One region of the Streptomyces sp. NPDC002730 genome, then DNA from elsewhere that is predicted to be linked to it. Evidence: predicted binding sites of a transcription regulator. Region 1 holds the regulator's gene; the other holds the start of a gene.

What was found. Region 1 encodes HspR, which represses chaperone genes until heat shock. Its sites were predicted from a motif close to TTGAGNNNNNNNNNCTCAA; they were not measured.
Positions count from the first base shown of each region.
Region 2: a site for HspR is predicted at 5,538-5,556, ahead of lon (endopeptidase La). Genes of this name have one in related genera too.

Region 1 covers NZ_JBIAQG010000013.1:6,384-21,571, forward strand. Annotated here, with positions in the region: gene ACFYXH_RS29940 (FG-GAP repeat domain-containing protein) at 59-1,138, opposite strand; gene ACFYXH_RS29945 (heterodisulfide reductase-related iron-sulfur binding cluster) at 1,448-3,718, opposite strand; gene ACFYXH_RS29950 (sugar transferase) at 3,847-4,404, opposite strand; gene dnaK (molecular chaperone DnaK) at 4,680-6,536, shown strand; gene grpE (nucleotide exchange factor GrpE) at 6,533-7,174, shown strand; gene dnaJ (molecular chaperone DnaJ) at 7,205-8,392, shown strand; gene ACFYXH_RS29970 (heat shock protein transcriptional repressor HspR) at 8,397-8,858, shown strand; gene ACFYXH_RS29975 (helix-turn-helix transcriptional regulator) at 9,024-10,007, opposite strand; gene ACFYXH_RS29980 ((2Fe-2S)-binding protein) at 10,442-10,762, shown strand; gene ACFYXH_RS29985 (pyridoxamine 5'-phosphate oxidase family protein) at 10,923-11,330, opposite strand; gene clpB (ATP-dependent chaperone ClpB) at 11,473-14,058, shown strand; gene ACFYXH_RS29995 (YbjN domain-containing protein) at 14,199-14,750, shown strand; gene ACFYXH_RS30000 (hypothetical protein) at 14,772-15,188, opposite strand, start outside.
Region 2 covers NZ_JBIAQG010000001.1:936,004-951,191, reverse strand. Annotated here, with positions in the region: gene ACFYXH_RS04645 (M4 family metallopeptidase) at 1-984, opposite strand, end outside; gene ACFYXH_RS04640 (helix-turn-helix domain-containing protein) at 1,134-2,141, shown strand; gene ACFYXH_RS04635 (trypsin-like serine peptidase) at 2,168-2,980, shown strand; gene lon (endopeptidase La) at 3,098-5,515, opposite strand; gene ACFYXH_RS04625 (GNAT family N-acetyltransferase) at 5,692-6,336, shown strand; gene ACFYXH_RS04620 (protealysin inhibitor emfourin) at 6,492-6,974, shown strand; gene ACFYXH_RS04615 (hypothetical protein) at 6,995-7,210, opposite strand; partial or broken gene ACFYXH_RS04610 (glyoxalase) at 7,282-7,344, opposite strand; gene ACFYXH_RS04605 (rhomboid-like protein) at 7,443-8,225, opposite strand; gene ACFYXH_RS04600 (spermidine synthase) at 8,525-9,202, shown strand; gene ACFYXH_RS04595 (response regulator transcription factor) at 9,306-10,043, shown strand; gene ACFYXH_RS04590 (ATP-binding protein) at 10,054-11,163, shown strand; gene ACFYXH_RS04585 (multifunctional oxoglutarate decarboxylase/oxoglutarate dehydrogenase thiamine pyrophosphate-binding subunit/dihydrolipoyllysine-residue succinyltransferase subunit) at 11,453-15,188, shown strand, end outside.

The DNA.
Region 1 (15,188 bases):
GCTCAGCTGGGCATTCGGCGGGCGCAGGGGCAGCCGTACGGCAGGCGGTCAGGTCAGGTCAGGGCAGGAAGACCGACGTACTGAAGGTGAGCAGCGCGCGCGTCCGCTCCGCCGCGGGGTACAGCGCCACGACGTCCGCGTGTTCGCCACGGTGCGTACGTGTCACCAGGTCCGGGCGCTTGTCGCCGTCGAAGTCCGCGTACTCGAGGACGTCGGTCGCCGGGCTTGTCTCGCCGGACGGGAGCGCGGGGGCCGGCGGCAGCTGTACCGGCTTGGCGCGGTACGTGCCGCCCTCGCGGCCGGGGCCGTCGGGGCCGCCGAGCAGCAGCTCCCCTTTGGCCGCCGCGCCCGGCCTGGGGGCGCGGGCCGACACCACCAGGTCGTCGTAGCCGTCGTCATTGGTGTCCGGCTCGGGTGCCGGTGCGGAGAGCGCCGGGCCGCCGCCCGGGACAGGCGCTGCGGCGGCGCGCGGGGCGCCGGCGCGGGTGAAGGGGCCGCGCAGGAAGCTGACATGGCCCGCGGAGGCGGTCACCGCCAGGTCGGTGCTGCCGTCGCCGTCGAAGTCGCCGCAGACGGGGTGGTCGGGCCAGTCGTTGCCGTATCTCGCCTGGTCGGGGATGCGGAGGACGACCGCCTTGCCGCCGAGGCCGGTGGGGGAGCCGAAGAGGAGCTGGAGCGGTACGGGTGGGCGGCCGATGCCGTTGTACGGCGGGTCCGTGGCGACGATCAGGTCCGCGAAGCCGTCCTTGTCGAGGTCGCAGGAGGCCTCGGCGTCGAAGGCGGCGGGGAGGGTGCCGTCGACCGGTGCGGCGTTGGCGCGCGGGGTGAGGATCTGGCGTCGGGCGGGGTCGAGCCGGCGCAGGGCGGCGGTGCCGTAGACGATTCCGATGCCCGCGTCGTCGCCGTGGCTGTCGTCGGGGGCCTTCACCAGGTCGTTCAGTACGAGATCGCGGTGGCCGTCGCCATTGAAGTCCTCGGGGACGCGGCTGCCGGTGCCGTGGGGGACGGGGAGGCGCGGGGTGGCGGCCCGGCCGGCGAGCGGGGCGGTGTCGCCGTTCTTGGCGGCTGCGGGCCGGTCGGCCTCGGGGCTGCTCGTGCAGCCCGCCAGCAGCACTGCGCAGGCGCAGGCGGCGCCCATCGCCGCTGCTGCCGCCGTTCGTATCCGCACGACCCACCCCGTCCGTCTGTTCTGTGCTCAGTCGCCCCACGATGCTCGTTCGGCCGTCGCGGCAGGGCAATGGATCCGTCGTGATCGCAGGCCAATGGTTATGCGGTGGGTAGTGGGGTGGTCGCGGAATGCAGCGCAAAGGGCAACAGACACGATAAACCAGACACCGAACCACCCTGGGGGCCATTCGAGTGGCCCGCGGACACGCGAGTACGCACACAAGAGAGCGGCCGGTTCTGCCCCCGAGGCAGATCCGGCCGCTCCCGCGTTACGCAGGGACTACTTCACCGGCTCGGGCTCCGGCGCGTCCTCCGACTCCTCGGCGGCAGCCGGGTCGGCCGGAGGCGTACGCACCGAGTCGAGGAGCAGCTGCGCCACGTCCACGACCTGGAGCGATTCCTTGGCCTTGCCGTCGTTCTTCTTGCCGTTCACCGAGTCCGTGAGCATGACCAGGCAGAACGGGCAGGCGGTGGAGACTATGTCCGGGTTCAGCGAAAGGGCCTCGTCCACGCGCTCGGTGTTGATGCGCTTGCCGATCCGCTCCTCCATCCACATCCGGGCACCACCGGCGCCGCAGCAGAAGCCGCGCTCCTTGTGGCGGTGCATCTCCTGCTGGCGCAGGCCGGGGACGGCGGACATGATCTCGCGCGGCGGCGTGTAGACCTTGTTGTGACGGCCCAGGTAGCAGGGGTCGTGGTACGTGATCAGACCCTCGACCGGCGTCACCGGAATCAGCTTGCCCTCGTCGATGAGGTGCTGGAGCAGCTGCGTGTGGTGGATGACCTCGAACTCGCCGCCCAGCTGCGGGTACTCGTTCGCGATCGTGTTGAAGCAGTGCGGGCAGGTCGCGACGATCTTCTTCGACGACTTGGGCTTCTTCGTCGAGGGGTCCTCGTCGTCTTCGCCGTACGCCATGTTCAGCATGGCCACGTTCTCCTGGCCGAGCTGCTGGAACAGCGGCTCGTTGCCCAGGCGCCGGGCCGAGTCACCCGTGCACTTCTCGTCGCCGCCCATGATCGCGAACTTCACGCCCGCGATGTGCAGCAGCTCGGCGAAGGCCTTGGTGGTCTTCTTCGCCCGGTCCTCGAGGGCGCCCGCGCAGCCGACCCAGTACAGGTAGTCGACCTCGGACAGGTCCTCGACGTCCTTGCCGACGATCGGGACCTCGAAGTCGACCTCCTTGGTCCACTCGACACGCTGCTTCTTGGCAAGACCCCAGGGGTTGCCCTTCTTCTCCAGGTTCTTGAGCATCGTGCCCGCCTCGGACGGGAACGCGGACTCGATCATCACCTGGTAGCGGCGCATGTCGACGATGTGGTCGATGTGCTCGATGTCGACCGGGCACTGCTCGACACACGCACCGCAGGTGGTGCAGGACCACAGCACGTCCGGGTCGATGACGCCGTTCTCCTCGAGCGTCCCGATCAGCGGGCGCTCGGCCTCGGCGAGGGCCGCCGCCGGCACATCCTTGAGCTGCTCGGCCGAAGCCTTCTCCTCGCCCTCCATCGTCTTGCCGCCGCCGGCCAGCAGATACGGGGCCTTGGCGTGCGCGTGGTCGCGCAGCGACATGATCAGGAGCTTCGGCGAGAGCGGCTTTCCGGTGTTCCAGGCGGGGCACTGCGACTGGCAGCGGCCGCACTCGGTACACGTGGAGAAGTCGAGGATGCCCTTCCAGGAGAACTGCTCGACCTGGGAGACGCCGAAGACGTCGTCCTCGCCCGGGTCCTCGAAGTCGATCTCCTTGCCGCCGCTCGTCATCGGCAGGAGCGCGCCGAGGGCGGTCGAGCCGTCGGCGTTCCGCTTGAACCAGATGTTCGGGAAGCCGAGGAAGCGGTGCCAGGCGACACCCATGTTGGTGTTGAGCGAGACCGTGATCATCCAGATCAGCGAGGTGCCGATCTTGATCATCGCGGTGAAGTAGATGAGGTTCTGGAGCGTCGCGAGGCTGAGCCCCTTGAAGGCGAGGACCAGCGGATACGAGACGAAGTACGCGGCCTCGTAGCCCTCGACATGGTGGATCGCGCCCTCGAGCCCGCGCAGGGCGAGGATCGCGAGACCGATGGTGAGGATGACGTACTCGACGAAGTACGCCTGCCAGGCCTTGGAGCCCGCGAAGCGTGACTTGCGGCCGGCCCTGGACGGCAGGTTCAGCAGCCGGATGGCCATCAGCACGACAATGCCGACGACCGTCATCAGGCCGATGAACTCGATGTACATCTCGAACGGCAGGAAGCCGCCGATGACCGGCAGCGTCCAGTCCGCCTGGAAGAGCTGTCCGTATGCCTGCGCCAGCGTCGGCGGCAGGGTGAGGAAGCCGATCGCGACGAACCAGTGGGCGAAGCCCACGATCCCCCACCGGTTCATCCGGGTGTGGCCGAGGAACTCCTTGACCAGGGTGATCGTGCGCTGCTTGGGGTTGTCGGTACGGCTGCCCGCGGGCACGGCCTGGCCGAGCCTGACGAACCGGTAGATCTGCGCGACGGCTCGGGCGATGAGCGCAACGCCGACCACGGTCAGGACCAGCGACACGATGATCGCGGCGAGTTGCATTTGGGGGCTCCTCGGGCCTGCGAGGGTGGATTCAGCGACTACTACTAAGCGGTAACTTAATCAGTCCGTGCTGAGACTACCCACTTATTCCGCCGCACTGTAGCCGCGCACGCGGTGATCTGTGTCGCTCAGGCAAGCCTGACCGGGCGGGCCTGGCGGGGACGGACCGGGGGGCGCCCGGCGAAGGCGGCCGGGAGGGTCCGGGCCAGGATCAGTAGGTCCAGTCCCAGCCAATACTCCTCCATGTAGTGCAGATCGAGCACGGCCATCTCCTCCCAGGGGAGTTCGGAGCGCCCGCTGATCTGCCAGAGGCCGGTGATGCCGGGGCGTACGCCGAGACGGGCGCGGCCCGCACCGGTGGCGGGCTCGGACCTCTCCGGCGGCAGCGGCCGTGGGCCGACGAGGGACATCTCGCCGCGCACCACATTGATCAGCTGGGGCAGTTCGTCGAGGAAATGGTCGCGCAGCGGCCGTCCGACGGGTGTGCTGCAGCGGGTGCCGGCCCGCCGTGTGCGGAACGTCAGCATCGCAAAGGTGTGACCGCCGAGGCCGGTCCGGTTCTGGCGGGCCAGGACGGGCCCCGGAGAGGTGAGCGCGACCGCCGCGGCGACCGCGAGCAGTAGCGGGGACAGGAGCAGCAGCAGGATCAGACTGCCCGTCAGGTCGACGGCTCGCTTTGCAGGCATGGATACACGCCCTTCATCACGATTGACAGTTATTGACCGTTTTTGCGGCTATGACTTTCGCAGATGGACGCTTTGTGAACCGGTCCGCCACGCGCGCGGACCCCCGCACGGACCCCTGGGTGCAGGCTGGGCGCAGGACTTGGCCGCAAGGACCGGCAAGGGTGCTCGTAAGGGCCGGATAAAAGTTGAGTGGGGCCGACTCAGGTCTGTTGACTCGATCGACCCGGTCATGCATCCTTGAGCCAGATCCACTCAAGTCAGCTGGAGGAATCGAAATGGCACGTGCGGTCGGCATCGACCTGGGCACGACTAACTCCGTCGTCAGCGTTCTGGAGGGCGGAGAGCCCACCGTCATCACCAACGCCGAGGGTGCCAGGACCACGCCGTCCGTCGTCGCCTTCGCGAAGAACGGTGAGGTGCTGGTCGGCGAGGTTGCGAAGCGTCAGGCGGTCACCAACGTCGACAGGACCATCCGGTCGGTCAAGCGCCACATGGGCACCGACTGGAAGATCGAGCTCGACGGGAAGCACTTCAACCCGCAGCAGATGAGCGCCTTCATCCTGCAGAAGCTGAAGCGCGACGCGGAGTCCTACCTCGGCGAGAAGGTCACCGACGCGGTCATCACCGTACCGGCGTACTTCAACGACTCCGAGCGTCAGGCGACCAAGGAGGCCGGTGAGATCGCGGGCCTGAACGTCCTGCGTATCGTCAACGAGCCGACCGCGGCAGCCCTGGCCTACGGCCTCGACAAGGACGACCAGACGATTCTGGTCTTCGACCTCGGTGGCGGCACCTTCGACGTCTCGCTGCTGGAGATCGGCGACGGCGTCGTCGAGGTGAAGGCGACCAACGGTGACAACCACCTCGGTGGTGACGACTGGGACCAGCGCGTCGTCGACTACCTGGTGAAGCAGTTCGCCAACGGTCACGGCGTCGACCTGTCCAAGGACAAGATGGCTCTCCAGCGTCTCCGCGAGGCCGCGGAGAAGGCGAAGATCGAGCTGTCGTCCTCGACCGAGACGAACATCAACCTGCCCTACATCACGGCCTCCGCCGAGGGCCCGCTGCACCTGGACGAGAAGCTCACCCGGGCTCAGTTCCAGCAGCTCACCGCGGACCTGCTCGAGCGCTGCAAGACCCCGTTCCACAACGTCATCAAGGACGCCGGCATCCAGCTGTCCGAGATCGACCACGTGGTCCTGGTCGGCGGCTCGACCCGGATGCCCGCCGTCGCCGAGCTCGTCAAGGAGCTCACCGGCGGCCAGGACGCCAACAAGGGCGTGAACCCGGACGAGGTCGTCGCCATCGGCGCCGCGCTCCAGGCCGGTGTCCTCAAGGGTGAGGTCAAGGACGTCCTGCTCCTCGACGTGACCCCGCTGTCCCTCGGTATCGAGACCAAGGGCGGCATCATGACCAAGCTCATCGAGCGCAACACCACGATCCCGACCAAGCGGTCCGAGATCTTCACGACGGCCGAGGACAACCAGCCGTCCGTGCAGATCCAGGTCTACCAGGGCGAGCGCGAGATCGCGGCGTACAACAAGAAGCTCGGGATGTTCGAGCTGACCGGTCTGCCGCCGGCCCCGCGCGGGGTCCCGCAGATCGAGGTCGCCTTCGACATCGACGCCAACGGCATCATGCACGTGACCGCGAAGGACCTGGGCACGGGCAAGGAGCAGAAGATGACCGTCACCGGCGGCTCCTCGCTGCCGAAGGACGAGGTCGACCGGATGCGCCAGGAGGCCGAGCAGTACGCGGACGAGGACCACCGTCGCCGCGAGGCCGCCGAGAGCCGTAACCAGGGCGAGCAGCTCGTCTACCAGACCGAGAAGTTCCTCAAGGACAACGAGGACAAGGTTCCCGGCGAGGTGAAGACCGAGGTCGAGACCGCGCTCACCGAGCTGAAGGAGAAGCTCAAGGGCGAGGACACGGCCGAGATCCGTACCGCCACCGAGAAGGTCGCCGCGGTCAGCCAGAAGCTCGGCCAGGCGATGTACGCCAACGCCACGCCCGAGGGCGGTGCCGCTGCCGGTGCCGACGCCCCCGCCGGGGAGCAGGCCAAGGCTGAGGACGACGTCGTCGACGCCGAGATCGTGGACGACGAGAAGGACGCGAAGGGTGGTGCCGCGTGACCGAGGAGACTCCGGGCTTCGACGAGAAGCCCGACGTCCCCTCCGGCGCCACACCTGACGACGCCGCCGAATCCGCCGAGTCCTCCGAGAAGGAGGGCCCGGCGGCCCCGGCAGGGGACGCAGCAATGATCGTCGGCCTGACAGCACAGCTGGACCAGGTCCGCACGGCGCTCAACGAGCGCACGGCAGACCTCCAGCGGCTCCAGGCCGAGTACCAGAACTACCGCCGTCGCGTGGAGCGCGACAGGATCACGGTCAAGGAGATCGCCACGGCGACCCTCCTGACCGAGCTCCTGCCCGTACTCGACGACATCGGCCGCGCCCGTGATCACGGGGAGCTGGTGGGCGGGTTCAAGTCGGTTGCCGAATCTCTTGAGACGGCCGCCGCCAAGATGGGCCTGCAGCAGTTCGGCAAGGAGGGTGAGCCCTTCGACCCGACGATCCACGAAGCCCTGATGCACTCGTACGCACCGGATGTCACAGAGACCACGTGCGTCGCGGTCCTGCAGCCGGGGTATCGCATCGGCGAGCGGACCATCCGCCCCGCGCGGGTTGCGGTGGCCGAGCCCCAGCCGGGCGCGGCTCCGAAGGACGAGACGGCAACCGACGAGGAGAGCGGTGGCCCGGAAGAGGGCTGACGCAATGACCGGCCGAGAGGAGGGACGTCGATGAGCACGAAGGACTTCGTCGAGAAGGACTACTACAAGGTTCTCGGCGTCCCGAAGGACGCCACCGAGGCTGAGATCAAGAAGGCGTACCGGAAGCTCGCCCGCGAGTTCCACCCGGACGCCAACAAGGGCGACGCCAAGGCCGAGGAGCGCTTCAAGGAGATCTCCGAGGCCAACGACATCCTCGGCGACCCCAAGCGGCGCAAGGAGTACGACGAGGCGCGCGCCCTCTTCGGCAACGGTGGCTTCAGGCCAGGTCCCGGCGGCCCCGGCGGCACCTTCAACTTCGACCTGGGCGACCTCTTCGGAGGCACCCAGGGCGGGACGCAGGGTGGCGCCGGAGGCTTCGGCGGCGGCCTCGGCGATGTGTTCGGCGGCCTGTTCAACCGCGGCGCCGGCGGCGCCGCGGGTACGCGTACCCAGCCGCGCCGTGGCCAGGACATCGAGTCCGAGGTGACGCTCAGCTTCACCGAGGCGGTCGACGGGGCCACGGTCCCGCTGCGGATGTCCAGTTCGGCGGCGTGCAAGGCGTGTTCGGGCACCGGCGACAGAAACGGTACGCCTCGGGTGTGCCCGACCTGTGTCGGCACCGGCCAGGTCTCGCGCGGCGGCAGCGGCTCCTTCTCGCTCACCGACCCGTGCGTGGACTGCAAGGGCCGCGGCCTGATCGCACAGGACCCCTGCGAGGTCTGCAAGGGCAGCGGGCGCGCCCGCTCCTCGCGCACCATGCAGGTCCGTATCCCCGCGGGCGTCTCCGACGGCCAGCGGATCCGGCTGCGCGGCAAGGGCGCGCCGGGCGAACGAGGCGGCCCGGGCGGCGATCTGTACGTCGTCGTGCATGTCGGCGCCCACTCCGTCTTCGGCCGCAAGGGCGACAACCTCACGATCACCGTGCCCGTCACCTACACGGAGGCGGCGCTCGGCGGCGAGGTGAAGGTACCGACCCTCGGCGGTCCCCCGGTCACGCTGAAACTGCCCGCCGGGACGCCCAACGGCCGTACGATGCGGGCCCGCGGCAAGGGTGCGGTCCGCAAGGACGGCACCCGCGGCGACCTGTTGGTCACCGTCGAGGTCGCGGTACCCAAGGAGCTGAGCGACAAGGCGAAGGAAGCGCTGGAGGCCTACCGCGAAGCCACCGCGGAGGAGGACCCGCGGGCCGAGCTGTTCCAGGCCGCGAAGGGAGCATGACGCAATGGACGGACGTCGCCGACAGTATTCAGCTGTCAGCAGGGCTTACGAACTGACCGACGAGTCGCCGGTGTACGTGATCTCGGTGGCCGCGCAGCTCTCGGGCCTGCATCCGCAGACCCTGCGACAGTACGACCGGCTGGGTCTGGTCTCACCGGACCGTACGCCGGGCCGGGGTCGGCGTTACTCCGCCCGCGATATCGAACTGCTTCGCACCGTCCAGCAGTTGTCGCAGGACGAGGGCATCAACCTGGCCGGAATCAAGCGCATCATCGAACTGGAGAACCAGGTCGCGGCGCTCCAGCAGCGGGTTGTCGAGCTGTCGGCGGCCGTGGACGGCGCGGCGGCGGCGATGCAGCAGCGCGAGGCGCAGGTGCATGCCTCCTACCGGCGCGATCTGGTGCCGTACCAGGATGTGCAGCAGGCGAGCGCGCTGGTGGTCTGGCGGCCCAAGCGTCCCGAGTAGGACCGGAGTTGTACGGCCGAGGGGCCGGGGAGCGAGTCGCTCTCCGGCCCCTCAGCCGTGTGAAACATGGGACGGGACGCCAGCTTCTTACGTCCCTCTTCTCATGTCCTCCTACGCCCCCGCGGCATCCGGATCCCGCCGTTCTCGCCGGCCCCGCCGTGGGCCTCAGCCTTCGTGCTCCAGGATCCCCGACTGCGCGATGAGATAACCGAGTTGGGTCCGGCTGCCGCTGCCCAGCGAAGAGCCCAGCTTGGCGATATGGGCACGGCAGGTACGGACGTTCATACCGAGCCGCCGGGCGATGGCCTCGTCCACATGGCCCTCGACCAGCAGCTTGGCGATCGAGCGCTGGACGCCTGTGATGCCGTCCAGCGGGGGGCCGTAGGAGACCTGCTCCTCCCACGGGATGCCGTGCAGCCAGAACTGCTCGAAGACGCCGACGAGATACTCGACGATTCCCTTGTGCCGTAGCTCAAGTGCCGAGAGCCTGTCGCTACTTGCCGGTATGAACGCCACTTTCCGGTCGACAATGATCAGCCGGTCGATGATCTCCTCGAGCGTGCGCACCTCCACGCCGGACGGGCCGACCTGCTCCATGTAGGCCAGGGTGGCCGGGTGGTGGCGGGCCGTGTGCTGGTAGAGCGTCCGCATCCGTACGCCGCGGTCGATCAGCGGCTCCACGCGGCGCAGCGCCTTCTCCAGGATGTGCGGCTGTCGCCCGCTGCCGGGCTGCACCGTGAGAAGTTCCTCCGAACAGTCTGCGGTGACCTGGTCAAGGGTTGTGTTGATGCGGTTGAGACCCTCGAGGACGGTGATCCCTTGTGGGACGGTGGAGTTCTGAGCACTGAACGCCATGAATGGCTCAAGAGCATCGGTCAGAGCGACAGTTCGTCGTCGGCGCTCTTGGATCTCCCGCTCGATGGGGTGTATCAGCTGTGTCAGCGCAGTGGTCGGCGGAACCGGACGGAGCCATTGAGCGTCGTCGGGATCCGGATGCAGTAGGGCGAGATCGAAGAGACAGGGCGTGGGCTCCGCCTCTGACCGGGCTATTCGCCCGGTCCGCAGAGCGGTGATGTATAGATTCTTCCCCGCCTCGCACAACTCGCCGTCTGCGTGAGGGTGTCCCGTTTCGCCCCCCTTCGATGACATGTGCACCCCCTCAGGCTCCTGCATTACAGGAACATGATGCCTGCCGTCGCTGGTGCAAGCGTTCGGAGTGAGACATCGTCTTATGCGCGGGGGAGGAGGAATGATCAAAAGAGGTGGAGATCACCCATGTCTAGGACGCTTCGTGCTCTTTGTGCTCTTGCCATAGCGGCGGCCGCGCTCGGTGCGGTGGCTTCCGGCGAGCCCTCCTGGGGTAGCTCTCCCGCCGGCGCTGTGACGGCAACCCCTGGCGAACCTTCGTGGGGCTTCGTTCCCGCGGACGCTGTGGCAGCAACGCCCGGTGAGCCCTCCTGGGGTTTCGTCGCAGCAGACGCGGCGCTTACCCCTGGTGAGCCTTCCTGGGGTGTAGCACCGGCGGACGCGGCGCTTACCCCTGGTGAGCCCTCCTGGGGTGTCGCTCCGGCCCGCACGGACGCATGACCGTTCCACCGGACGACCGGGTCTTCCGGCGTGAAATGGCTACGGCCTATCGATCGGGGTGGCATTTCATCGACCTCGTCACGGCAATCCCCCACCGTGGCGACTCGTTGATGGTCACCCTCTTCGGAGAGCCGATCGTCGTGGCGCGCGAGGAGGATGAGGACGTCCGCGCGTATCGGTGCCTTCGCAGACCCCGTGGAGCTCCGCAGCCCGTCCGCTGTGCCATCCGGTACGGCATGATTTTCGTCAATCTTGACCAGCGGGACCACCAGCTGGTCGAGCCCGACACCACCACCGCCACCCCCCGCAGTGCCTGAGCGGTTCCCCCGTCGTTGTAAATCGCTCAGGTGCTTCCCCCACACAGCGGCGCCATCGTGGACCTGAAACACGATGGCGCCGCTGTGCTTTTCCCGTACGGAGCTTCTCCCGTAGGGAAGCGGGACGGCCGGCGGCAGCCGCGTCCCTCAGTCGCGTCCGTCAGCCGCGCCCCAGCGCCCGGTCCAGGGCGATTTCGATGAGCACCCGGTCCGGGTTGGGCGCCGGCATCCGCTCGTAACGCTCCGCGTAGCGCCGTACCGCGTCCTCGATGAGCTCCGGCTCCGTGCGTACGGTCGCTCGCCCCTCCAGCGTCGCCCAGCGCCCCCTGTGGACCTGACAGACGGCCACGCGCGCCCCGCCCTGCCGGTCCGCGGCCAGGATGTTGGCCACCTTCCTGCTGCTCTTGTTGGTGATGATGCGGGCGAGCCCGGCCTCGGGGTCGTACGTCACGCCCACCGGCACGACGTGTGGGCTGCCGTCCGGACGCTGTGTCGTGAGCGTGCACAGATGGTATTCACGCCAGAACGCGAGGTACTCGGGAGCGGGGTTGCGTACGTCGATGGCCATGCCCTGCAGGGTAGTGGGGGCAAGGGTTCGCGTCGGCATGTCCTGGCCTGCTCCATACTTGAGTGAAGTAGACTCAACTTAGTGCAGGTTGAATGAGTCAGTGTTGAGGGAAGAGTCCCTACAGCGAGGAGGAGAGGCCGCAGTGGACGCCGAGCTGACCAACAAGAGCCGGGATGCGATCAACGCCGCCACCACCCGGGCCGTGTCCGAGGGGCATCCCGATCTGACCCCCACGCATCTGCTGCTCGCGCTGCTCGCGGGCCAGGACAACGAGAACATCACCGATCTGCTGGCCGCGGTCGAGGCCGACCAGGCCGCCGTACGGTCCGGGGCGGAGCGTCTGCTGGCCGCGCAGCCCAGCGTCACCGGGTCCACCGTCGCGCCGCCGCAGCCCAACCGCGAGCTGCTCGCCGTCATCGCCGACGCCGCGCAGCGGGCCAAGGAGCTCGGGGACGACTACATCTCCACCGAGCATCTCCTCATCGGAATCGCCGCCAAGGGCGGGCAGACCGGGGAGGTGCTGGACCAGCAGGGGGCCACGGCGAAGAAGCTGCTGGCCGCGTTCGAGACGGTAAGGGGAGGGCGCCGGGTGACCACACCCGACCCTGAGGGGCAGTACAAGGCGCTGGAGAAGTTCGGTACGGACTTCACCGCCGCGGCCCGCGAGGGCAAGCTCGACCCGGTCATCGGCCGGGACCAGGAGATCCGCCGCGTGGTGCAGGTGCTGTCGCGGCGTACGAAGAACAACCCCGTCCTCATCGGTGAGCCCGGCGTCGGGAAGACCGCGGTCGTCGAGGGCCTCGCCCAGCGGATCGTGAAGGGCGACGTGCCCGAGTCGCTCAGGAACAAGCGGCTGGTCTCGCTCGACCTCAGCGCGATGGTCGCGGGCGCGAAGTACCGCGGTGAGTTCGAGGAGCGGCTGAAGACCGTCCTCTCCGAGATCAAGGGGAGCGACGGCCAGATCATCACCTTCATCGACGAGCTGCACACTGTCGTGGGCGCCGGCGCGGGCGGCGACTCGTCCATGGACGCGGGCAACATGCTGAAGCCGATGCTGGCGCGCGGCGAGCTGCGCATGGTCGGCGCGACGACGCTCGACGAGTACCGCGAGCGGATCGAGAAGGACCCCGCGCTGGAGCGGCGGTTCCAGCAGGTGATGGTCGCCGAGCCGTCCGTGGAGGACACGATCGCGATCCTGCGCGGGCTCAAGGGCCGGTACGAGGCACACCACAAGGTGCAGATCGCGGACTCGGCGCTGGTCGCCGCCGCGACGCTCTCGGACCGGTACATCACCTCGCGCTTCCTGCCCGACAAGGCCATCGACCTTGTCGACGAAGCCGCCTCCCGGCTCCGTATGGAGATCGACTCGTCGCCGGTCGAGATCGATGAACTCCAGCGCTCCGTCGACCGGTTGAAGATGGAGGAGCTCGCCCTCAAGAACGAGACCGACCCGGGCTCCATGCAGCGCCTGGAGAAGCTGCGCCGCGACCTCGCCGACAAGGAGGAGGAGCTGCGCGGCCTTACCGCGCGCTGGGAGAAGGAGAAGGAGGGCCTCAACCGCGTCGGTGCGCTGAAGGAGAAGCTCGACGAGCTGCGCGGCCAGGCCGAGCGGGCCCAGCGCGACGGCGACTTCGACACCGCGTCCAAGCTGCTGTACGGGGAGATCCCGGGCCTGGAACGGGAGTTGGAGGAGGCGGCGGAGGCCGAGAAGGAAGCGGCCAAGGACACCATGGTCAAGGAGGAGGTCGGCCCGGACGACATCGCGGACGTGGTCGGCTCCTGGACCGGGATCCCGGCCGGGCGGCTGCTCGAGGGCGAGACGCAGAAGCTGCTGCGCATGGAGCAGGAGCTGGGCAGGCGGCTGATCGGCCAGACCGAGGCGGTACGGGCGGTGTCCGACGCGGTCCGGCGCACCCGGGCCGGGATCGCCGACCCCGACCGGCCGACCGGCTCGTTCCTCTTCCTCGGCCCGACCGGTGTCGGCAAGACCGAGCTGGCGAAGGCCCTCGCCGACTTCCTCTTCGACGACGAGCGGGCGATGGTCCGCATCGACATGAGCGAGTACGGGGAGAAGCACTCCGTGGCCCGGCTGGTCGGCGCGCCTCCCGGGTACGTCGGCTACGAGGAAGGCGGCCAGCTCACCGAGGCCGTGCGGCGGCGTCCGTACTCCGTCGTGCTGCTCGACGAGGTGGAGAAGGCGCATCCCGAGGTCTTCGACATCCTGCTCCAGGTCCTCGACGACGGCCGGCTGACGGACGGGCAGGGCCGGACGGTGGATTTCCGCAACACGATCCTGGTCCTGACGTCGAACCTCGGCAGCCAGTATCTGGTCGAGCCGCTCACCTCGGAGGAGGAGAAGCGGGAGCAGGTCCTGGAGGTGGTCCGGGCGACCTTCAAGCCGGAGTTCCTGAACCGGCTGGACGATCTGGTGGTCTTCTCGGCACTGTCCCGCGACGAGCTCGCGCACATCGCGAAGCTCCAGATCGACCGCCTCGCGCAGCGCCTCGCCGAGCGCAGGCTCTCGCTGGAGGTCACCCCGGCGGCGCTGGAGTGGCTGGCCGACGAGGGCAACGACCCGGCGTACGGGGCGCGCCCGCTGCGCCGTCTCGTGCAGACGGCGATCGGCGACCGCCTCGCGAAGGAGATCCTCGCGGGCGAGGTCGCGGACGGCGACACGGTACGGGTGGACCGTTTCGAGGACGGCCTGATCGTGGGCAAGGCCGGCTGACGCGGTGCGGGGTCCGTCTTGCCGAGGCGAAAGGCTCCGGCCGGAAATGTCAGCCTGCAGCGGATCGGGTGAGTCGGGGGTTGCCATGCCCCGCCGGGCATGGGAGAGGATGGCGGGAACCGTACGAAGGGAAATACACGGTGACCATCGATCCGTCCTCGATTCCTAATTTCGGGGGCCAGCCCCAGCCGCAGGCCGCAGGACCGGCGGGCCCCGTCGTTCCCGATCAGGACCTGGTCAAGCAGCTCCTCGATCAGATGGAGCTCAAGTACGTCGTCGACGACGAGGGCGACCTCGCCGCGCCGTGGGAGGAATTCCGCACGTACTTCATGTTCCGCGGCGAGGAGGACCAGCAGGTCTTCTCGGTGCGGACCTTCTACGACCGTCCGCACGCCCTGGAGGACAAGCCCAAGCTCCTCGACGCGATCGACGACTGGAACCGCCGCACCCTGTGGCCGAAGGTCTACACGCACATCCACGACGAGGACGAGGACGCACCCAGCACGGTCCGCCTCATCGGCGAGACGCAGATGCTGATCGGCATGGGCGTCAGCCTGGAGCACTTCGTGTCGTCGACGGTCAGCTGGGTCCGGGCCTCGATCGAGTTCGACAAGTGGCTCGTGGAGCAGCTCGGCCTGGAGCCGGCGGACGAGCAGTCCGCCGACGAGAAGCCCGCCGACGACGAGGCCTGAGCGGCCTCCCGGCAGCACCGGCTACGGCGCCAGCGGGGACAGTGTCACCAGATACGTCCCGTAGGCGAACGACAGCCCGGCCAGCGCGACGGTCACCACGACCGCCGCACTCGGCCGGGCTTTCGTCATGACGCGGGCCACCGGCAGCAGCAGCGGAAAGGCCGGCAGCAGAAAGCGCGGCTTGGACTCGAAGAAGCCGGAGCCGCCGACCGTGATCAGCACCAGCACGATGGTGTAGACGAACACCGCCAACGGCGGCCGCTCCAGCGCGAACAGCACGAACAGCACCACCGCCGCCGCGACGATCAGCAGCGCCACCACGGGTGGGAACATCGCCGGGCGCAGCACGATGTCACGCACCACCTTCAGAGCTCCGATCCCGAAGTCGAAGCGCGAGTTCCAGCCGCGCTGCACGGCGAAGTACCCGTCCAGTGGGTC
Region 2 (15,188 bases), on a different contig from region 1:
GTTCTTGGTGGTGGCCGTCATACGCGACGAGTCGATCATCACGTACTGGTTGGCGGTGGTGTCGAGGTGGACGTCGAGGTCGACCTTGGCGCCGTCCAGCTTGACGCCGGTGCCCTTGACGCCGGCGGCCGGGTCGGCGTCGGCAGCCGCCGCTCCTGCCTTCGGAGCGGCCTTGGCGGCCGCGGAGGACGCCGCCGCCTTCGGCGCGGTGAGGGTCTTGATGCCGCTGAACTGGAGCACCGGGAAGCCGGCGCCGGCGTCGATGTAGACCTGCTGCAGCACCGGTTCGCCGGTGGAGGGGTTCGTGCCGCGTACGGTCACGTGGTACGCGAGCACGCCTTCGCCGCGCGGGATCACCACGAGGCCGCCCGCGGTGCCGCTGAGTGCGGCCGCCTTCGCGGACTTGGCCCCCTTGCGGTGTACCGCGTCGGCCTTGCTCAGCGTCTTGCCACCGAGGCGGGCGGCGGTGGCCGAGACCGCGCGGCGTACCGCGGTGTCCTCGCTGACGCTCGCCCTGGTGCCGGTCTTCAGGCCGGTGAAGTACTTGCCGGAGGTGCCGGTGACGACGCGCTTGCCGCCCTTGGACTCCATCCGTACGACGTACTCTCCACCGAACACCGGGATGCCGTGGTGCTTCTGCTGAAGCCGTACGGTCTCTTCCGCGCCGTGTTTGACGGTCTGCAGCGGCGTGAGATCGCGCCGGGCGTCGGCGATCCTGTAGCGGCTCTCCTTGGCGGCGAGATGGCCGCGGGCCGCGTCGGCCGGGCTCGCCTTGGCGTCGGCTGCCTCCCGGATGCCGTCGACGAGCGACGGAGTGGCGGTTCGGGCGCCCGGAAGAACGTCGCCGGGCGGTGCGGCGGCCGGCGGGGTTACCGCCTGGGCCGGTATCGCGGTGAGCAGCAATCCTGCCGCTCCGAGCAGTGCGGCGAGACCGGTCCCCCTGGTAATGCCCGGTCTCTGCGTGCGTGAACTGGGCTTGCGCACAGTACGTACCCCTCCCACGTGCTGGTCAGCCGTAAAGGTGGTCATGGCCATGCAACCGGTGGGACGCCAACCGAACAATGTGGTCGGCAGGTTGACAAGTGGACACGCACACTTGTGTGGCCCGTGAAGACAGAGTGAGAATCCGACGCATGAGCGAGGGGGAACTGCACACCCTCGGCCTGGGTAAGGCCGAAGAACGCACCTACGAGGCACTGCTCAAGGAACGGGCCGCCGGGGCCGAGGAGTTGGCGCGCCTGCTGGGGCTGCCACGCGAGCGTCTTGACCGGGCGCTCGGCCATCTCGTCGAGCACGGCATCGCGCTGCCCGCCGACGGGGGCGGACTGCCGCATCCGGCCGCGCCGGCCGCGGCCATCCGTACCCTCATCCACCGCCGTCAGGCCGAACTCCACTTACGTTCGGCCGAGTTGGAGCGATTACGGATGAGCGCGGACCAGCTCGCCGGCCGGCTGATGTCCGGCTCGCCCAGCGCCCCCGAGGGCGGTATCGAGGTGGTGACGGGCCCCAAGGAGATCGGCGAACGGGCGGAGTATCTGCTGGCGTCGGCGGAGCGCGAGGTCGCGATCCTGGACCGTCCGCCGTATGTGAAGGGCCCCCGCGGGGACGACAACTCCCGCACCCCGTGCCTGGACATCGAGGCCCTCCTGGACCGCGGGGTGGAGGTGCGGACCGTCCTGGACCGGGACGGGCTCGGCTACCCGGGCCGGATGCGCTCGCTGACCGGCCTTGTCGAGCAGGGGCTGCGGGCCCGCGTCGCGACCGCGGTCCCCACCAAACTGATCGCCGTGGACCGCCGGATCACGCTGCTCCCGCCGGCCGACGCGGCTGACCCGACGGCCTCGGCCCTGGTGATCGGCGACGCTCTGCTCGGCAACGTACTGGTGCCGCTCTTCGAGACGGTGTGGGAGCGGGCCACCCCGCTCGGCGGCTCCGCCAGCAGCTGCGGCTCGCTGCCCACGGCGCAGAAGGAGCTCCTCGGACTGCTCGCCGCCGGGCTCAAGGACGAGGCGATCGCACGCCGTCTCGGCGTCCATGTCCACACGGCGCGCCGAAGGATCAGCCGCCTGCTGGAGACGCTGGGCGCGGAGACCCGCTTTCAGGCGGGAGCGCAGGCGACCTTGCGAGGGTGGCTGGACTGACAGCCGTAAACAGGCAAGATGGCCGGATGAAGTGGATCGCTCGCCCGATGAGGCTGCTGAGGTGGCCCGCAATAGCCCTGCTCGCCGCCGCTACGGCGTGCGGCGGGCCGGTCTCCGCCGATACGGGCAGCAAGCCCGCCGAGCTGCCGGACCCGCCCGAGCCGCAGTCCTCCGCGACTCCGTTCGCGGGTCTGTCGTCCGCCGGGGTGCTGCTCGACAAGGACGGCGAACACTTCTGTTCCGCGAGCGTCGTGGACAGCCCCAAGGGCAATGTCATCGCCACCGCCGCGCACTGTGTCTTCGAGTACGGCAGCTACCTGGAGAACTTCAGCTTCGCGCCGGGCTTCACCGGGGCGGGTGCGGGCAAAGCGCCGTACGGGCGTTGGAAGGTCCGCGCCATCCAGGTGGACGACCGCTGGCGCAAGGTCACCGACGACTCCGACTCCGTGGACTATGCCTTCCTGACCGTGGAGCCGGACGCCAAGGGCCGCAACGTCCAGGAGGTCGTGGGCGGCACCCCCGTCGACTGGGCCTCTGCCGCTACCCGCCGGGTCACGGTCGTCGGCTACCCCAACCCGGACCACAACCCGGCCAACAAGCCCATCTCCTGCACCACCGACACCCAGCAGGATCCGGCACTCGCCGGGTCCGTACGCATGGACTGCTCAGGCTTCTGGGACGGCACGAGCGGCGGCCCCTGGCTCGCCGACTACCGGGATCCCAAGCATCCGGGCCAGCTGATCGGGGTGACCAGCGGCGGCGACACGGACAGCGTCACCACCGCGGTCCGCTTCAACGCCGATGCCCGCAAGCTGTACGAGAAGGCTGCGAAGGGGTAGCCCGCGGCGGCGGGCGGACAGCGCTCGGGACGGGGCGGACGCTGCGCTCGGGCCCGGTCGGCGGACAGCGCTCGGGCCCGGTGGTGTGGCACACCACCGGGCCCTGCCGTCGGACCGTCAGGCCGCGGCCGCCACCGGCACCTCGGCCGGAGACAGCGCGATCTCCAGGACCTGGCGGACATCCGTCACCGGATGCACCTCGAGCTTGTCCAGGATCTCGGCCGGGACGTCGTCCAGGTCCGCCTCGTTCCGCTTGGGGATGACAACGGTCGTGATACCGGCTCGGTGCGCGGCAAGGAGCTTCTGCTTCAGACCGCCGATCGGCAGCACCCGTCCGGTCAGCGACACCTCTCCGGTCATCGCCACATCCGTACGCACCTGGCGTCCGGAGAGCAGCGACGCGAGCGCCGTCGTCATCGTGATGCCCGCGCTCGGACCGTCCTTGGGCACCGCGCCCGCCGGGAAGTGGATATGCGCGCCCCGGTCCTTCAGATCGGCCACCGGCAGCTCCAGTTCCGCGCCGTGCGAGCGCAGGAAGCTCAGTGCGATCTGCGCGGACTCCTTCATCACGTCGCCGAGCTGGCCGGTGAGGGTCAGTCCCGCCGCGCCCGTCTCCGGGTCGGCCAGCGAGGCCTCGACGAACAGGACGTCGCCGCCCGCGCCGGTGACCGCGAGGCCCGTGGCCACACCGGGCACGGCCGTACGGCGCTCGGACGGGTCCTGAGCGGACTCGGGCACATGGTGCGGCCGTCCGATCAGACCGCGCAGCTGCTCGGCGCCGATCGTGAACGGCAGCTCCTGCTCGCCCAGTTCGTGCTGGGAGGCCACCTTGCGCAGCAGCCGGGCCACCGAACGCTCGAGGTTGCGCACGCCCGCTTCCCGGGTGTACTCGCCGGCGAGCTTGCGCAGCGCCGAGTCGTCCAGGGTCACCTCGCCGGGCTCCAGTCCCGCCCGCTCCAGCTGGCGCGGCAGCAGGTGGTCCCTCGCGATGACGACCTTCTCGTCCTCGGTGTAGCCGTCGAGCCTGACCAGCTCCATCCGGTCGAGCAGCGCCTCCGGGATGGCTTCCAGGACGTTCGCCGTGGCGAGGAACACCACGTCGGACAGATCGAGTTCGACCTCCAGGTAGTGGTCGCGGAAGGTGTGGTTCTGCGCCGGGTCCAGGACTTCGAGCAGCGCCGCGGCCGGGTCGCCGCGGAAGTCGGAGCCGACCTTGTCGATCTCGTCGAGCAGGACGACCGGGTTCATCGAGCCGGCCTCCTTGATGGCGCGGACGATACGACCGGGCAGCGCGCCGACGTACGTACGCCGGTGGCCGCGGATCTCCGCCTCGTCCCGTACACCGCCGAGCGCGACCCGGACGAACTTCCGGCCCATCGCGTGCGCCACGGACTCGCCGAGTGAGGTCTTGCCGACGCCTGGCGGGCCGACGAGCGCGAGCACCGCGCCCCCGCGCCGCCCGCCGACCACGCCGAGCCCCCGGTCGGCGCGCCGCTTGCGCACCGCCAGGTATTCGGTGATCCGCTCCTTCACGTCCTGCAGGCCCGCGTGCTCGGCGTCCAGGATCGCCTTGGCGCCCTGGATGTTGTGCTCGGCAGTGTCATCAGTTCGCTCGTTCCAGGGCAGCTCCAGGACGGTGTCGAGCCAGGTGCGGATCCAGGAGCCCTCGGGGTTCTGGTCACTGGACCGCTCCAGCTTCTCGACCTCCTTGAGGGCGGCTTCCCGCACCTTCTCGGGGAGGTCGGCGGCCTCGACGCGGGTGCGGTAGTCGTCGGACTCGTCCGCGGCGTCGGTGGTCCCGCCGTTGAGTTCGCGCAGTTCCTTGCGTACGGCTTCGAGCTGACGGCGCAGCAGGAATTCGCGCTGCTGCTTGTCGACGCCCTCCTGGACGTCCTTGGCGATGGACTCGGCGACGTCCTGCTCGGCGAGGTGTTCACGCAGCTGATCGGTGGCGAGCTTGAGGCGGGCCACCGGGTCGGCCGTCTCGAGCAGTTCGATCTTCTGAGTGGTGGTGAGGAACGGCGAGTAGCCGGAGTTGTCGGCGAGCTGCGAGACATCGTCGATCTGCTGGACCCGGTCCACGACCTGCCATGCGCCGCGCTTCTTCAGCCAGCTGGTGGCGAGCGCCTTGTACTCCTTGACGAGCTCGGCGACCGAGCCCGGCAGGGGGTTGGGCACGCTCTCGTCGATCTGGGCGCCCTCGACCCAGAGCGCGGCGCCGGGTCCCGTGGTGCCCGCGCCGATCTTCACGCGGCCGCGGCCGCGGATGAGCGCGCCGGGGTCGCCGTCGGAGAGCCTGCCCACCTGCTCGACGGTCCCGAGCACACCGGTCCCGGCGTACGAGCCGTCGACCCGCGGAACAAGCAGCACCTTCGGCTTGCTTTCACCGCTGGAGCGGGCGGCAGCCTGGGCCGCCTCCACCGCGGCGCGCACCTCGGTGTCGGACAGGTCGAGCGGCACCACCATTCCGGGCAGCACGACCTCGTCGTCGAGCGGCAGCACGGGCAGGGTGAGCGGTGTGGACGTCGAAGCCATGATCTCCCCTATGGCAGTCAAGTTGAGCTTTATGGACTCAATGCACGGCGCCCTGGAGATGTTCCCCCGGACCTGTTCGCTGTCAGCGATCAGCTCTCGCGAGGCGAGGCTCCTCGCGATGTAATAGCCAATCATCGATTTTGTCTATTACGCATCCAGCTGCCCGAGGAGTACGGATGACCTTCGAGTCCACCGCCGAGACCGTCCGGGCCTGGGTCCACGGCTGGGTCGCCTCGCGCGGCGCGGCGGATCCCGTCGCCGAACCCTGGGGGTTCAGCGTCGACGTGGGCCAGGTAAAACACGCCACGCGCCATGTGCTGACCGCCGACGACGAGGCGACGGTCCGCAAGATCGCCGACGCGGTCGCGGCCCCGAGCGTCTGGCTCAAGGTGTTCGCCGACCCCGATTCCGTCCTCTCCTGGGCCGGGCCGGGCTGGAAGGTCGACGAGCCGGGCTGGCTGATGTGGGCCGAGCTCCGCCGTACCGAGACCGCCGTGCCCGACGGCTACTCCCTCAAGACCTGGTCCCGCGGCGGCGTCACCCGCGTCCTGGTGGTCGCCGCGGACTGCTCGTTCGCCGCCCGCGGCCAGATCGCACCGACCGGCGCCACCGCCGTCGCCGACCAGGTGGAGACCTCGTCGGCGCACCGGCGCAAGGGGCTCGGCAGCCTGGTGATGCGTACGCTCCACAACGCCGCGGTCGAACAGGGCGCGGGCATCGGGGTGCTGGGCGCGACACCGGAGGGGCGGGCACTGTACGAGTCGCTGGGCTGGCGGACGCAGGCCCCGCTGGTCAGCCTCTACTACGACCCGACCGGCTGACCCGTATGCCCGACCGGCCGACCCGTACGCGCGACCGGCCGACCCATGCGCCCGACCCGTACGCGCGACCGGCTGCCCCGTACGCCTGACCGGTCGGGGCGCCGGAGGAGATACTGCGGGCACGTACGGGTGCGGTACGGACGACAGGTGGGCACATGCGACTGATCACACGGGCTCGGTGCGGTACGGCGGGTGTGCTGCTGGCCGCCGCCCTGACGGCGGGGTGCGCGGGAGGCGGCGGCGCCGGGTCGCCGGGCCCGGCGGAATCAGCGAGCGCCTCGCCCGCACCGTCGCCCTCGGCGACCACTGCTCCGGCGCGGCCGCTGGTCGGGATGACGGTCACCGGCGGCATCGCCGGCGTACATGACACGCTGGTGGTCCGGGACGACGGCACTTACACCACGTCCTCGAGGACCGGACCCGCCCGGACCGGCCGGATGACACCCGCCGAGCTGACCGAGCTGCGCACGGCCCTGGAGAAGGCGGATTTCGCCCGCCTGCCCCGCGAGGCCACAGGCAGCCCGATCGCGGACGGATTCACCTACCGGCTCACGTACGCCGGTCACACCGTCACCACCGACGACACGACACGGCCGCCGGCCCTGCGGGCGGTGTTCGCCGCACTCCCGCAGGACTGAGACCGGTCCCACCGGGGCGGTCAGCTGCGCTCGACGATCCGGAGCGTGTTGCCGTCCGGATCGCGGAAGAGGAACACCGCCGGCACTCCGCCGCCCCAGCGCAGCACGTCGGGGCCGGCGTCCACACCTGCGGCCAGCAGGGCCGCGTGGTCGGCGTCCGCGTTCTCGGTCGTGAGGCGGATGCCCGTCTCGACGCCGGCGGGCAGGTCATCGGTCGCGGCGACGAGCGCGAGCAAGGTCTCCGCCCCCAGGGCGCGACCTCGATCCAGCGCTCGCCCGCTCCGAAGGGCGTGTCGACGCGCTTCTCGAAGCCCAGCGTGCCGACATAGAACTCAAGGGCCCGGTCCTGGTCCGTGACCGGGATCGACACCGTACGCACCTGGGTGACGCGAGTCTTTGCGTGGTTGCTGCTCACTTCGGTCTCCTGTTCGCCGGTCTACCCATCAGGACGGCCGGCGCCGGAGAAACTCATCGGCCGTGGAGCACGGACTCTTCCCGCCGCGCCGACCAGCGGCCCACCGCGGGCCAGCAGGCGATTCCGGCCAGCAGTGCCAGCGGATGGCCCCAGTTGGTGAGCGGATCCTCGAGGGCGAGCAGGTCCTGGACGAGGATCAGGGACACACAGCCGAGGAGCGTGCCGCGAGCCACCGGGCGGAGCAGTCCGGCCAGGGCGCCGATGCTCGCCATCAGACCGAAGCTGATGCCGTAGTCGAGGCGGTGCAGGGAGCTGACGGGCAGATGTCCGGTCGCCACCGAGACCGCGACCGGTATCTCCGTGGCCAGCGTCGCCGCGACATGGCCGACCAGGAAGACTCCGGCGGCGCGCCAGCCGCCGATGCGGCGTTCCAGCGCGGTGAGCGTGAACAGGAACGCGATCGCGTACGGGCCCAGCAGACCACCCGCGACCCACAGCGCGCTGGCGCCGAGAACGAGCAGGGGGGTGTCCACCAAGTGGGCGACGTCGGTACTGGAGCCACGGAGCAGCGAGGAGACGATCGCGGGGTCTCCGTACTGCGCGAAGAGCGACGTGGTGAGCAGTACGAGGACGTAGCAGAAGGTGAACGGCGTCCCGGTCGGCGTGGGCAGCAACTGGAGCGCCTGCCGCCACAGGGGCAGCCGCGGGCACGGGACGGGCCTGGGTGCGGACGGGAGGGCAGGCGTCGCGACCCGCGTCGGCGCCGTGGGCTGGGCCGGGATGCCGCCCAGCAGCTCCTGGCCCTTGACCGGATCGCGCGTCGTCAGCTGTTCCACGCGTGAGGCCCCTCTCGTCAAGCCCCGAACGAACCCCCACCCAACGCGATCACCATCACCCCCGTCTATGACCTGCGCCACATGAGGCAACCTTGATCCCACCTCGAGCGTCGTGCGCACGTCAGGTCTTGCCGAGCGGTCTGTGATCCCGCTGTGGCCCGGCTGTGAATCGGCGGTGAACCGCACCGGCCCGGAAAGCATTTGTCCCTCTCGCCCCATGGCGCCACTATGGCCACCGCAACGCGTCCGACCGCTCCCCCGCCTTCGGCGGGGAGACCCCTTGCCCGGAGGTCACCGCCATGCCGCTCCATACCGACGGCCCCGTCACCCTGGACCGGCGCGAGGGGCCGTACGGGGAGGTCGTGCTGCGGCAGCGTGGCGAGCATCACGAGATCATCGCCAACGGGTGCTTCCTGATGGACACCTCCGACGGCCGCTCCGAGCGTCTGCTCGTCGACGCGGCCCTCGACGCGCTCGCCGGCCACCTTGCACCGTCGGTGCTCATCGGGGGTCTCGGCGTCGGCTTCTCGCTGGCCCGTGCCGCGGAGAACCCCCGCTGGCGCCGTATCGCCGTCGTCGAGCGCGAGCAGGCGATCATCGACTGGCACCGCACGGGCCCCCTCGCCGCGATCTCCCGCGACGCCCTCGCCGATCCCCGCAGCGTGATCCTGCACACGGACCTCGTCACGTATCTCCGCACCACTACGGACCGCTACGACGCCCTCTGCCTCGACATCGACAACGGACCCGACTGGACCGTCACCGACGACAACGAGAACCTCTACTCACCGTCCGGACTCGCCGCCTGCCAGGGCCGGTTGGAGCCGGGCGGAATCCTCGCCGTGTGGTCCGCGCAGCCCTCCTCCGCGTTTGAGGATGCGTTGCGGAATGCCGGATTCACCGGGGTTACAACCGAAGAGATCCGGGTTGCCCGAGGAGTCCCCGACGTGGTCCACCTCGGTGTTCGCCCTGCGTAGCCGGGATGCCGTAACTGCCCTTACGCTGCTCACCTACACACGGCATCTACTTCGGCATCCACATCAGCATGCAGCTCGCGAGAACGCGTACAGGGGCGGGGCGATGGAGCAGACACACACCACGCACAACGGCGTCGCGGCCACGCCCGGCGCCCAGCGCCGGGTGCTGGTCGTCGAGGACGACGCGACGATCGTCGACGCCATCGCCGCCCGTCTACGGGCAGAGGGCTTTCTGGTGCAGACGGCCGTGGACGGCCCGGCCGCCGTCGACGCCGCCGAGGCCTGGCAGCCCGATCTGATGGTTCTCGATGTGATGCTGCCGGGCTTCGACGGCCTCGAGGTCTGCCGCCGGGTCCAGGCGACGCGTCCCGTCCCCGTGCTGATGCTCACAGCGCGCGACGACGAGACGGACATGCTGGTCGGCCTCGGTGTCGGCGCGGACGACTACATGACCAAGCCGTTCTCGATGCGGGAGCTCGCGGCCAGGGTGCATGTGCTGCTGCGCCGGGTGGAGCGCGCCGCGCTCGCCGCCGTGACGCCGCGCAGCGGGATCCTCCGCCTCGGCGAGCTGGAGATCGACCACGCCCAGCGCCGGGTCCGGGTGCGCGGCGAGGACGTACATCTCACACCCACCGAGTTCGATCTGCTGGTCTGCCTGGCGAACACGCCGCGCGCGGTCCTCTCCCGCGAGCAGCTGCTCGCGGAGGTGTGGGACTGGGCGGACGCCTCGGGCACCCGGACCGTCGACAGCCACATCAAGGCCCTGCGCCGCAAGATCGGCGCCGAGCGGATCCGTACCGTCCACGGCGTCGGCTACGCGCTGGAGACGCCGGCACCATGAGGCGGCGGCCATGAGACGGCGGCGGCCCTGGAACGGGCTGCGCAACCGGCGGAGCCGGCTGCGCTCCGTTTCCATCTCGATCAAGACCAAGCTCGGAACGCTCGTCGTCGTCTCGGTCTTCATCACCACCGGTCTGCTCGTGGTCGCTCTGCGCACCGAGACCGAGCTCCGTTTCATCACGGTGTTCTCGGTGATAGCGACCCTCCTGATCACCCAGTTCGTGGCGCACAGCCTGACCGCGCCGCTGGATGAGATGAACACCGTCGCCAAGGGCATTTCGCACGGCGACTACACACGCCGGGTGCGCGGTGCCGACCGCCGTGACGAGCTCGGCGACCTGGCCTCCACCATCAACCGCATGGCCGACGATCTGGAGGCCGTGGACCAGCACCGCAAGGAGCTGGTCGCGAACGTCTCGCACGAGCTGCGCACGCCGATCGCCGCGCTGCGCGCCGTGCTCGAGAACGTCGTGGACGGGGTGTCCGCCGCAGACCCGGAGACGATGCGCACCGCGCTCAAGCAGATCGAGCGCCTGGGCCGCCTGGTGGAGACGCTCCTCGATCTGTCCCGGCTCGACAACGGCGTCGTCACGCTGCGGGCCCGCCGCTTCGAGGTCTGGCCGTACCTCTCCGGTGTGCTGAAGGAGGCCAATCTGGCCGCCGCCCAGCGCGGTCTGACCTCCGGGTCAGGCAACCACACGCGTACGGACGTACATCTGCACCTGGATGTGTCGCCGCCCGAGCTGACCGCACACGCGGACGCCGAGCGACTGCACCAGGTGGTGGCCAATCTGATCGACAACGCCGTCAAGCACTCCCCGCCGCACGGCCGCGTGACAGTACGGGCCAGGCGCGGCTCCCAGCCGGAGTCCCTCGACCTGGAAGTGCTCGACGAGGGCCCCGGTATCCCGGAGCCGGAGCGCCACCGAGTCTTCGAGCGCTTCAATCGCGGCAGCGTCACCTCACCGCACGGACCCGGCAGCGACGGCGGTACGGGCCTCGGCCTGGCGATCGCGCGCTGGGCGGTCGATCTGCACGGCGGGCGCATCGGGGTGGCCGAATCCTCCCGGGGATGCCGGATCCAGGTCACCCTTCCGGGCCTTCGGGCAGCACGCGGTTGACGTAGGGTTCGAACCGGAAGCACGCATTCTGCGTGTACGGAGTGAGGGCGTGGCCAATAGCGGGCCAGTACGTCGTCAGGGGTGCGAGCCGACGGGTCGCAGCCACGGTGTGGCATACCCGCGCGAAGCGGAACCGCGCTTGTTTCCCGCCATTCACAGCCCCGAAACCCGCCGTCCGGTGTGACTTGCGCGACGATGGCCCTCCCCGCCTGCACCTCTCGGCCAGGGAGGCGTAGCCTTTATTTCCGCTGTCCATCACCTTGTGAAGCGGAAGAGGGCGGTTACCGCCGTGTCGTCTCAGTCCCCCAGTAACGCGAGCATCTCGACCGACCAAGGCGGGCAGGGTAAGAACCCTGCCGCCGCGTTCGGCCCCAATGAGTGGCTCGTCGACGAGATCTACCAGCAGTACCTCCAGGACCCCAATTCGGTCGACCGTGCCTGGTGGGACTTCTTCGCCGACTACAAGCCGGGTACGTCCGGCACGGCGGACAAGCCCGAGGGTGCCGCAGCCGCGGGGGCTGCGGTGACCACTCCGCAGGCCGCGCCATCGGCCGCCCCGGCCGCGAAGCCGGCAACCCCGGCACCGGCACCGGCCGCTCCGGCCCCTGCCGCAGCCGCGCCCGCCGCCCCGGCGAAGCCCGCGGCCGCCGCTCCGGCGCCCGCGAAGCCCGCCCCGGCCGCCGCCAAGCCGGCCGAGGCCGCCGCTGCCCCGGCCACCGAGGCCCCGGCCGGCCCCGAGTACGTGACGCTGCGCGGCCCGTCCGCCGCGGTCGCCAAGAACATGAACGCCTCGCTGGAGCTGCCCACGGCCACGTCCGTGCGCGCCGTCCCGGTGAAGCTGCTGTTCGACAACCGCATCGTCATCAACAACCACCTCAAGCGCGCCCGGGGCGGGAAGGTCTCCTTCACCCACCTCATCGGGTACGCGATGGTGCAGGCCATCAAGGCCATGCCGTCGATGAACTGGTCCTTCGCCGAGAAGGACGGCAAGCCGACCCTGGTCAAGCCGGAGCACGTCAACTTCGGCCTGGCCATCGACCTGGTGAAGCCGAACGGCGACCGCCAGCTGGTCGTCGCGGGCATCAAGAAGGCCGAGACCCTGAACTTCTTCGAGTTCTGGCAGGCCTACGAGGACATCGTCCGCCGCGCCCGCAACAACAAGCTGACGATGGACGACTTCACCGGCGTCACCGTCTCGCTGACCAACCCCGGCGGCCTCGGCACCGTGCACTCCGTGCCGCGTCTGATGCCCGGGCAGTCGGTCATCATGGGCGTCGGCTCGATGGACTACCCGGCCGAGTTCCAGGGCACATCGCAGGACACCCTGAACAAGCTGGGCGTCGCGAAGGTGATGACCCTCACCTCGACGTACGACCACCGGGTCATCCAGGGTGCCGCGTCGGGCGAGTTCCTCCGTATCGTCGCGAACCTGCTGCTCGGCGAGAACGGCTTCTACGACGAGATCTTCGAGGCGCTGCGCATCCCCTACGAGCCGGTCCGCTGGCTCAAGGACATCGACGCCTCGCACGACGACGACGTCACCAAGGCGGCGCGCGTCTTCGAGCTGATCCACTCCTACCGGGTCCGCGGCCATGTCATGGCCGACACCGACCCGCTGGAGTACCGCCAGCGCAAGCACCCCGACCTGGACATCACCGAGCACGGCCTCACGCTGTGGGACCTGGAGCGCGAGTTCGCCGTCGGCGGCTTCTCCGGGAAGTCCCTGATGAAGCTGCGTGATGTGCTGGGCGTGCTGCGCGACTCGTACTGCCGCACCACCGGCATCGAGTTCATGCACATCCAGGACCCGAAGCAGCGCAAGTGGATCCAGGACCGGGTCGAGCGCTCGCACACCAAGCCGGAGCGCGAGGAGCAGCTGCGGATCCTGCGCCGCCTCAACGCCGCCGAGGCCTTCGAGACCTTCCTGCAGACCAAGTACGTCGGTCAGAAGCGGTTCTCGCTGGAGGGCGGCGAGTCCGTCATCCCGCTGCTCGACGCGGTCATCGACTCGGCCGCCGAGTCGCGCCTGGACGAGGTCGTCATCGGCATGGCCCACCGCGGCCGGCTGAACGTCCTCGCGAACATCGTCGGCAAGTCGTACGCGCAGATCTTCCGGGAGTTCGAGGGCAACCTCGACCCGAAGTCGATGCACGGCTCCGGCGACGTGAAGTACCACCTGGGCGCCAACGGCACCTTCACCGGTCTGGACGGCGAGCAGATCAAGGTCTCGCTGGTCGCCAACCCCTCCCACCTCGAGGCCGTCGACCCGGTCCTCGAGGGTGTCGCCCGCGCCAAGCAGGACGTCATCAACAAGGGCGGTACGGACTTCACGGTCCTGCCCGTCGCCCTGCACGGTGACGCGGCCTTCGCCGGCCAGGGTGTCGTCGCCGAGACGCTGAACATGTCCCAGCTGCGCGGCTACCGCACCGGCGGCACGGTCCACATCGTCATCAACAACCAGGTCGGCTTCACCGCCGCCCCGGAGTCCTCGCGTTCGTCGATGTACGCGACCGATGTGGCCCGCATGATCGAGGCGCCGATCTTCCATGTGAACGGCGACGACCCGGAGGCCGTGGTCCGCGTGGCGCGGCTCGCCTTCGAGTTCCGCCAGACGTTCAACAAGGACGTCGTGATCGACCTCATCTGCTACCGCCGCCGCGGTCACAACGAGGGCGACAACCCGCAGTTCACCAACCCGCAGATGTACAACCTGATCGACAAGAAGCGCTCGGTGCGCAAGCTCTACACCGAGTCGCTGATCGGTCGCGGCGACATCACGCTGGAAGAGGCGGAGCAGGCGCTCCAGGACTTCCAGGGCCAGCTGGAGAAGGTCTTCGCGGAGGTCCGCGAGGCCACCAGCCAACCGGCCCCGACGCAGGTCCCGGACGCCCAGGCCGAGTTCCCGGTGACCGTCACCACCGCGGTCTCCCAGGAGGTCGTGAAGCGGATCGCCGAGTCCCAGGTCAACATCCCCGAGCGGGTCACGGTCCACCCCCGTCTGATGCCGCAGATGCAGCGCCGTGCGGCCTCGGTGGAGGACGGCACGATCGACTGGGGCATGGGCGAGACGCTCGCCATCGGCTCGCTGCTGATGGAGGGCACCCCGGTCCGGCTGTCCGGCCAGGACACCCGCCGTGGCACCTTCGGCCAGCGCCACGCGGTGCTGGTGGACCAGGAGACCGGCGAGGACTACACCCCGCTGCTGTACCTCTCCGAGGACCAGGCCCGCTACAACGTCTACGACTCGCTGCTGAGCGAGTACGCGGCGATGGGCTTCGAGTACGGCTACTCCCTGGCCCGCCCGGACGCGCTCGTCATGTGGGAGGCGCAGTTCGGTGACTTCGTCAACGGCGCGCAGACCGTCGTGGACGAGTTCATCTCCTCGGCCGAGCAGAAGTGGGGCCAGACCTCCGGCGTCACGCTGCTGCTGCCGCACGGCTACGAGGGCCAGGGCCCGGACCACTCGTCCGCCCGTCCTGAGCGCTTCCTGCAGATGTGCGCGCAGAACAACATGACGGTCGCGATGCCGACCCTGCCGTCGAACTACTTCCACCTGCTGCGCTGGCAGGTCCACAACCCGCACCACAAGCCGCTGATCGTCTTCACGCCGAAGTCGATGCTGCGTCTGAAGGCCGCGGCGTCGAAGGCGGAGGAGTTCATCAACGGCGGCTTCCGCCCGGTGATCGGCGACGACTCGGTCGACCCGAACGCGGTCCGCAAGGTCGTCTTCTGCACCGGCAAGGTCTACTACGACCTGGACGCCGAGCGGGTCAAGCGCGGCAACACGGACACCGCGATCATCCGTCTCGAGCGCCTGTACCCGCTGCCGGGTGCCGAGCTCCAGGCGGAGATCGCCAAGTTCCCGAACGCCGAGAAGTACCTGTGGGCGCAGGAGGAGCCGGCGAACCAGGGTGCGTGGCCGTTCATCGCGCTCAACCTGATCGACCACCTGGACCTGGCAGTCGGCGCGGACATCCCGCACGGCGAGCGCCTGCGCCGCATCTCCCGCCCGCACGGCTCGTCCC